Regions from separate parts of the Methylocystis rosea genome, predicted to be linked through region 1. Evidence: predicted binding sites of a transcription regulator. Region 1 holds the regulator's gene; the other holds the start of a gene.

Region 1 (4,211 bases):
GAACGAGCTCATGTCGCTTTATGCTTCACGCCGCGGCGCCAACTCAGCCGCCACCACGCTGTGCTGGGTGGCCGCTGTGTTCGGCCTTTCCTGGCTGGCCTTGATCCTCGGCTCTCTCGTTTATGAGGGCGTGCGCGGCCTGTCGCCGGCGGTCTTCACCGAGATGACGCCGCCGCCCGGCAGCAAGGGCGGCCTTCTCAACGCCATCGCCGGATCGCTTGTCATGACGATCATCGGCGTCGCCATCGGCACGCCGCTGGGCATGCTGGCCGGCACTTATATGGCCGAATACGGACGCTATTCGAAGCTCACGATGATCGTGCGCTTCATCAACGATATCCTGCTCAGCGCGCCATCGATCGTCATCGGCCTCTTCGTGTATGAGATTCTCGTTCACCCGATGGGCCACTTCTCGGCGATCTCGGGCGCCGTGGCGCTGGCGCTGTTGGTCGTCCCTGTCGTCGTGCGAACCACCGAGGATATGCTGCTGCTTGTGCCCGGTTCGATGCGCGAGGCGGCTTCGGCGCTCGGCGCGCCCCGTGCGCATGTCGTTGCCAAGGTCGCCTATCGCGCCGCCAAGGCTGGACTGATCACCGGCGTGTTGCTCGCTGTGGCGCGCGTCTCGGGGGAGACGGCGCCGCTGCTCTTCACCGCGCTCAACAATCAGTTCTGGAGCAGCGACCTCACCGCCCCAATGGCGAGCCTGCCGGTCGTCATCTTTCAGTTCGCCCTGTCGCCCTACAAGGACTGGCAGCAGCTCGCTTGGACCGGCGCGCTGCTCATCACTGTCGCTGTTCTCGCTCTCTCGATCGCGGCCCGCGCGCTCAGCGCCGGGCGGAGGAACTCGAAATGAACGCCGCTGCTCAAATTGCTCAAGTAAAGGCGCCGCTGACCAAGGTTTCAATGCGGAATCTCGACTTCTTTTACGGCGAGTCGCATTCGCTCAAAGCCGTCACCATGCCCTTATACGCTAATAAGGTGACATCCTTCATCGGCCCCTCGGGCTGCGGCAAGTCCACGCTGCTGCGCGTCTTGAACCGCATGTATGATCTCTATCCCGGCCAGCGCGCCGAGGGAGAGGTGCTGCTCGACGGCGAGAATATTCTCGATCCGGCGGTCGACATTAACGCCTTGCGCTCGCGCATCGGCATGGTGTTCCAAAAGCCGACGCCCTTTCCAATGTCGATCTATGAGAACATCGCGTTCGGCATTCGGCTATACGAGAAACTGCCGCGCGCCGACATGGACGCGCGCGTCGAAGGCGCGCTGCGCGGCGCCGCTCTTTGGGACGAGGTCAAGGACAAGCTTCACACCAGCGGTCTGGGCCTGTCAGGCGGACAGCAGCAGCGACTCTGCATCGCGCGCAGCGTCGCGGTGCAGCCGGAGATCATTCTGTTCGACGAGCCGTGTTCGGCGCTCGATCCGATTTCGACGGCGAAGGTCGAGGAGCTGATAGACGAATTGGCCAGCCGCTACACCATAGCGATCGTCACCCACAACATGCAGCAGGCGGTGCGCGTCTCTGATTACACGGCGTTCATGTATCTCGGCGAGCTCGTCGAATTCGGCGAGACGGACGACGTGTTCAACAAGCCCCAAGCGAAGCGCACGCTCGACTACATCACCGGCCGTTTTGGCTAAACCAGCGATTCAAGGACGGCGCTCATGAGCGATCATATTGTTAAATCCTACGACCGGGACCTTGAAGCCCTGGGACGCCGCATCGCTGAAATGGGCGGCGTCGCGGAGAAAATGCTGGCGGAGGCGATGGACGCTTTGTCGACCTTCGACGTCGACCTCGCCCACCGCGTCGTCTCCAGCGATCCTCGTCTCGACGCGTTGCAGCGCGAAATCGAGGAGAACGCCATTCTCACCATCGCGCGCCGGCAGCCGCTTGCGGTCGATCTGCGTGAATGCATCGCCGCGATCCGCATTTCCGGCGACATCGAGCGCGTCGGCGATCTGGCCAAGAACATCGCCAAGAGAACGCTCAAGATCGTGTCGGAGGCGCGCGTGCCGCGCGCGATCGTCGGTCTGAAGTCGATGCATGAAATCGCCGCGATGCAGCTTAAGGACTCGTTGGACGCCTACGCCTTGCGCGACACCGAGCGGGCGCGCGCGGTCTGGCAGAACGATTCCGATCTCGACGCGCTGGAGGATTCGGTGTTCCGCGATCTCCTCACCTTCATGATGGAGGACCCGCGCAACATCTCCTTCTGTACGCATCTCCTGTTCTGCTCGAAGAATCTGGAGCGGATCGGCGATCACACGACCAACATCTCGGAGACGGTCGTTTATCTGGTCACCGGCGAGGCGATGCCCACGGAGCGGCCGAAGACGCGCGTTCCCGACTTCGGCCTGAAGGACGAGGCGGCGCAATGAGCGACGTGACGTCCGCCGTCCTACAGCGGATTGGGAAAAGCGATCGGGCGCCGCGAATCCTCGTCGTCGAGGACGAGACGTCGCTCGCGACGCTGCTCGTGTATAACCTTGAAGCGGAAGGCTATCAGGTCGAACATGTCGACAATGGCGATGAAGCCGAACTGCGGCTCGCCGAGTCGCCGCCCGATCTCGTCATTCTCGACTGGATGCTGCCGGGCGTTTCCGGACTTGAAATCTGCCGACGCCTGCGGGCGCGGGACAGCGCGCGAGACATGCCGGTGATCATGCTGACCGCGCGCGGCGAGGAAGGCGAGCGCGTGCGCGGCCTTTCGGTCGGCGCCGATGATTATGTCGTCAAACCGTTTTCGACTCCGGAGCTGATGGCGCGGGTGCGCGCGCTGCTGCGCCGGGCGCGGCCCGAGCGCGTCGCTTCACGGCTCACGCTCGGCGATATCGACCTCGACCGCGACACCCGTCGCGTGCGGCGATCCGGCCGCGAAATCCACCTCGGTCCGACCGAATTCCGGCTGCTCGAATATTTTATGGAGAAGCCCGGACGCGTGTTCACGCGGGCGCAGCTGCTCGACAGTGTTTGGGGCATGTCGGCGGAGATCGACGAGCGTACGGTCGACGTCCATGTCGGACGGCTCCGCAAGGCGCTGATCCGCGGCCGCGAGAAGGATCCGATCCGCACGGTGCGCGGCGCGGGCTATTCTTTCGATGAAACGTTCGGACACGAGTGACGTGTCCGATGCGGTTCACGCGTAACGCTGCGCCCTGAACTGATCGCGCGCGCGGCGGCGATCTTGCGCAGGCTGATAGGCGACGCGCGCGTGATAGGCGCAGTAGGGGCCGCCGCCGATCGTCGACTTGCCGCCGCAGAAGCGGAACTCCGCCGACGTGGGGTCGCCCATCGGCCAGCGGCACATGGATTCGCGGAGCTCCATGAGCGTGACGCGCTCCGATATCGGGATCACGACCTCTTCTTCAGGCGCACGCCGCGGCGCCGCCAGCGCATGCGGCGCGAAAGCGAGCGCAAGATTGCCGTGCGACGAGACGCCGTTCATGCGCGGGTGCGTCGGGCGAGGGGCCTTGGCGACGCGCGGCCGCTGCGCGCTCGCCGTCTTGGCGCGTTCGGCGAGTCCCAGACGATGGATCTTTCCGATCACAGCGTTGCGGGTGATGCCCGGTCCAAGTTCCGCCGCCACTTGGCTGGCGCTGAGACCATCGCTCCAAAGCTTGCGGAGCAGTTCGACGCGTTCGTCGGTCCATGACATTAGGCTCTCCATTCTTTCGGGTCGAGCGCGGATCGGATGTCTTCCGACCGCTGCGCAGGTCTGAAGCCCTGCGGCGATGTGATGCGCATCAACACTCGAGAGAACACGCCCAAACGAACTACGCGGGCGCTGACTAGAAACTTTCTGTTTACTTTGAATCATGCGCGAGTCGCGCTGGCAAGCGCGCGCTGGCGTTCTCAACAGGCTTTCGGCGAGACTGTTGCCCGCAGGACTCACCCTAGCGCGGCCGCGCCAGCTGGCTTTGACGCCAATATCGAACCGCGCCATGGATTTGACCGCGTCGGGCGGCGCGCATAAAATCCCGTCCTGAACTGCCGCCCTAAACGGGCGGCGCTTTGTTTTTTTAGCCTCCTCTGGCCGGAGCCAGCGACGGGAGCATGGAGCAGGGCTTTTGACGTCAGCGCTTTATCCGACCTATCCGCGCGCCGATCTCGCATTCAAACATGGCGAAGGCGCGTGGCTGACTGCGGAAAACGGCGACCGCTATCTCGACTTCAGCGCGGGCGTCGCCGTACTGTCGCTCGGCCACAA
Region 2 (4,211 bases), 450 kb from region 1:
ACCGGCAGGCCGCAGGCCATGGCTTCGAGCAGCACGATGCCGAACGTGTCGGTGCGGCTCGGAAAAACAAAGACGTCAGATGCCGCGTAGAGCGCCGCAAGTTCGGCGCTCGTTTTGACGCCGAGGAATTTCGCCTGCGGAAATTTGGCTTCGAGCCCCGCGCGCGCCGGTCCGTCGCCGGCGACAAGCTTCGTGCCCGGCAGATCGAGCGACAAAAACGCCTCGATGTTTTTCTCGACGGCGAGGCGCCCGGCGTAAAGGAAAATCGGCCGCTCATAGGGAAGCGGCGTCGCCGCATCGGGGGTAAACAACGCGTGGTCCACGCCGCGCGACCAGCGCAGGACCCGCCGAAATCCCCGCTCCGACAATTCGCGCGACAGGCTTGGCGTCGACACCATCACGCCGGCGCCGGCGTTATGGAAGCGGCGCAACGCCGCATAAGCGACCCCGACGGGAAGCCCAAAACGCGCCTGGATATATTCGGGGAAGCGCGTGTGGAAGCTCGTGGTGAAAGAGCGGCGCGCCCGCAAGAGGACGGCGCGGGTCACAAGGCCGATCGGCCCTTCCGTCGCAATATGGACGTGGTCATAACCATTTTCGAGCCGCCGGCGAACGGCGCGCGGCGAAGCGAGCGCCAGCGCGATCTCCGGATAGGTCGGCATGGGCAGCGAATTGAAGTCGCGCGGGGTCAAAAAGTCGATCTCGGCGCCCAGCGCGCGCGCCGACTGCGCCATGGTCTCCAGCGATCGGACGACGCCATTGACCTGCGGACGCCAGGCGTCCGTCGCAACCAATATTCGCATCAAGCCGCCGCCGCTCTCTCGGGCAAGGCCCTGGCGCGCTCGGCCGCGTCGGCCGCCTCGCGTTCAGCCGCCGTCTTGTGCCACCGCAAAATCTCAAATGCGCCATCGTCATGTTCGGCGATCGCGGTGCAGCTTTCGACAAAGTCTCCGGTATTGACGTAGAGCTTGCCGCTGATCGTCTTGATCGTCGCGTGATGGATATGTCCGCAGATCACGCCGTCAACGTTGCGGCGGGCCGCCTCGGACGCGAGGGCGTTCTCGAAATCGCCGATGAAATTGACGGCGTTCTTGACCTTCAGCTTCGCCCAGGCGGAAAGCGACCAATAGCCGACGCCGAACATGCGGCGCGCACGGTTGAACCAGGTGTTGACGACGATCGCAAAATCATAGGCCCAGTCGCCGAAGAAGGCGAGCCAGCGGGCGTTGCGCACGACGATGTCGAACTGATCGCCGTGGATGACCAGCATGGTCTTGCCGTCGGCGGTTTCATGCAGCGCGTGGTCGACGACATCGACGCCGCCGAAGTTGAGGCCGGTGTATTCGCGGGCGAATTCGTCGTGATTGCCCGGCACGTAGATGACATGCGCGCCCTTACGAGCCTTGCGCAACAGCTTTTGAATCACGTCGTTATGCGCCTGCGGCCAATACCAGCCGTTTTTCAGCCGCCAGCCGTCGACGATGTCGCCGACAAGATAGAACGTGTCGGCGTCGTTATGTTTGAGGAAATCGACCAGCAGTTCAGCCTGGGCGCCGCGTGCGCCCAGATGCAGATCGGACAAAAACAGCGTCCGATAGCGCTTCACTGCATATTCACTTGCCGGATCCGACATCTGCGCTGTGTTGGAGCGCACCGCTTGGGAGACATTCACCCTGGCGTTTCTGTCGAGCATGAGCTGTCCGCCTCTCGCCTTCGCCGCTTGGCCTGATTGACCAGATTCGCATCACAGCCAGATGACATGGCCGTCTCGGCTCGAGCAGGCGCAAGCGCGGGGGTTCGCTGTTCGATATTTCGAACGCAGTCGGCTATCTTGCCGATCGATTCTGAAACCTACGGGCGCAGCTGAAGCGCTGGAGATCATGGGCGTCGAAGGTCAGGACAAGCAAAAAATGTTGCAGGCGGGCGCGCTGGCGCTTTCTGGACAGCTCGGCGCGACCGTGCAGCGGCTGCGGAAAGCCTATAATTTGTCGCTTTCCGAACTCTCTTCGCAATCTGGAGTCGCCAAGTCGATCATCAGCCAGATCGAGCGCAATGAAACCAATCCCACGCTCGCCACCATCTGGCGTCTCGCGCAGGCGCTCGACGTCTCGATCGAGCGGGTATTGCAGACGACGGAAGACGGACCCTTCCTCGAGAAAACCAGCAAAGCGGACACGCCCATCCTGGTCTCCGACGACGGCAAATGCCGGCTCGAGATCATCGGCTGGATCAAGACGGTCGAGTGGCTGCAGTGCTATGAATTCGCCGCCGCGCCTGGAGGCGTATTGGAATCCGAGGCGCATCAGCGCGGCTCGGTCGAGAGCCTGTCCGTGCGCGACGGCGAGCTTGAGGTCGAGGTCGCCGGAGCGAAGTCCAGCGTGAAGGCTGGGGAAACCCTGCGCTATCGCTGCGACCGGCCGCACATTATCCGCAACCTCGGCAAAACGCCGGCGCAGGCGACGATGGTGTGCATTCTGAAGGCGGCGGTGATGGAATGACCCGCCGCCGCGGACGCGCGAAGCGTTCTGCGGCGGTGGATGGCGTGTCCCTCGGTCAGGAGGAGTGCAACTCGCCGACGTGCTTTTGCGAGTAAAGCTGGACGCCGAGCTGCTTGATCAACTCAAGCTGCGTCTCGAGGAAGTCGATGTGCTTTTCCTCGCTCTTCACCACGCCTTCGAAAAGCTGCTCGGAAACGCGATCATTGATCGAGAGACAATAGGCCGCGGCTTCGAGATACAGCTCGCGGGCGGCGAACTCGGTCTCGAGGTCCGCCTTAACGATCTCCTCGACGGATTGGCCGATGCGCAGCGGATCGAGCACCTGCATATTCGGGAAGCCCTCAAGGAAGAGGATACGCTCGGCGAAATGATCCGCGTGACGCATCTCCTCGATCGACTCTTCCCGCCATTTCTTGGCGAGTTCGAGAAAACCCCAATTGTGGAATATGCGGTAGTGCAGCCAGTATTGATTGACCGCGGTCAATTCTGCGCGCAACCCGCGATTGAGATAGTCGATGACCTTCGCGTCACCGCGCATGTCCGCATCCTTTCCATGAAAATAGACTTACGCCGCCAATTCGTCGGCGCGACAGCCTTCACAATCGCCGCTCCCCGAGCACTCATCCAATCCTCTCGCGGCGTGCTGGTCGACGATGGCGACAATGCTGCGCACGCAGCGCCCGCATTTCGCCTCGCAGCCCATATGCCGGAACACAGCTGAAACCGAAGGCCGGTCACCGCGTGGCCCAAGCGTATCGCGCACATCGCGGTCCGACAGGACGTTGCACGAACAGACGATCATTACTTAGCCTAGTTTGGAAAGGTTGCAAACTACTTTCTGGAAAGGTTGCAAATTTCCCTTCTTTGGAAAGATTGCAAACTACCTTTCGTATCAGTAGGTTACAACATCTCCTTCCGTTTGCCAACTCTCGCGTGTCGCCTTTCGGACAGACCCGCGCCGATGACCTCTGATTGGCAAGGACCATGCCGGTTTATCAAATACATCTCGAACGGATTGGTCTCGCGGCAAGTGTAAAAAAACGAGCCGCGAACGACGTCCGCGGCTCCTGATCTCGGGGCTTCTTGGGGTTAAATCTTTCCTACCAGTGACGGTGTCCCCAGCCGCCGCCGCCCCAGCCGCCGCGTCCGCCCCACCCTGGTCCACCCCATCCCGGTCCGCCCCAGCCTGGTCCACCCCAGCCTGGGCGTCGCCAACCATAGCCGCCGCCCCAGCGGGGACCACCCCAGCCGTAGCCGCCGCCCCAGCCATAGCCAGGCTGCCACCAGCACCGGTAGGGTCCGCACACCCAGCGCGCCTTCTCGACGCCGGGGCGGAGCTGAGCCGCGGGCGCGCGATCAATCCCCGGCAGCGCGGAAGCCTCTGGCGCGAATGCGTTCGAAGCGAGAACGAAGAGAAGCGCGGCGAAGGCCGGCTTGACTGGCGCCGATAGGGTTTTGACGGCTGCCGATCTCATGGAGCATCCTCCTTTTGAGAAATGATGGAACCGTTTTCCAATTACGGCGAATGCGCTGAACCGAGGCTGAAACTTCCGTTCATCAGAGGGTTATGAATGTCCAAACTCCTGGGCGCCCTCGATCAGGGCACGACGAGCACCCGCTTTGTCTTGATGGACAAGGTCGGCGGGATCGTCGCTAAGGCGCAGCGCGAGCACCGGCAAATCTATCCCCGCCCCGGCTGGGTCGAACATGACG

The links. Region 1 encodes PhoB, which activates phosphate uptake and scavenging genes when phosphate is short. Its sites were predicted from a motif close to TGTCATNNANCTGTCAT; they were not measured.
Region 2: EHO51_RS16005 (UDP-2,3-diacylglucosamine diphosphatase) is a predicted target of PhoB. The motif match lies at 1,744-1,760, and genes of this name have one in related genera.

Annotation. Positions count from the first base shown of each region.
Region 1 covers NZ_CP034086.1:2,857,776-2,861,986, reverse strand. The annotation lists gene pstA (phosphate ABC transporter permease PstA) at 11-853, shown strand; gene pstB (phosphate ABC transporter ATP-binding protein PstB) at 850-1,641, shown strand; gene phoU (phosphate signaling complex protein PhoU) at 1,666-2,382, shown strand; gene phoB (phosphate regulon transcriptional regulator PhoB) at 2,379-3,125, shown strand; gene EHO51_RS13800 (GcrA family cell cycle regulator) at 3,141-3,659, opposite strand; gene EHO51_RS13795 (aspartate aminotransferase family protein) at 4,072-4,211, shown strand, end outside.
Region 2 covers NZ_CP034086.1:3,305,603-3,309,813, reverse strand. The annotation lists gene EHO51_RS16010 (glycosyltransferase family 4 protein) at 1-803, opposite strand, end outside; gene EHO51_RS16005 (UDP-2,3-diacylglucosamine diphosphatase) at 803-1,633, opposite strand; gene EHO51_RS16000 (helix-turn-helix domain-containing protein) at 1,881-2,498, shown strand; gene bfr (bacterioferritin) at 2,554-3,036, opposite strand; gene EHO51_RS15990 ((2Fe-2S)-binding protein) at 3,064-3,300, opposite strand; gene EHO51_RS15985 (hypothetical protein) at 3,599-3,973, opposite strand; gene glpK (glycerol kinase GlpK) at 4,070-4,211, shown strand, end outside.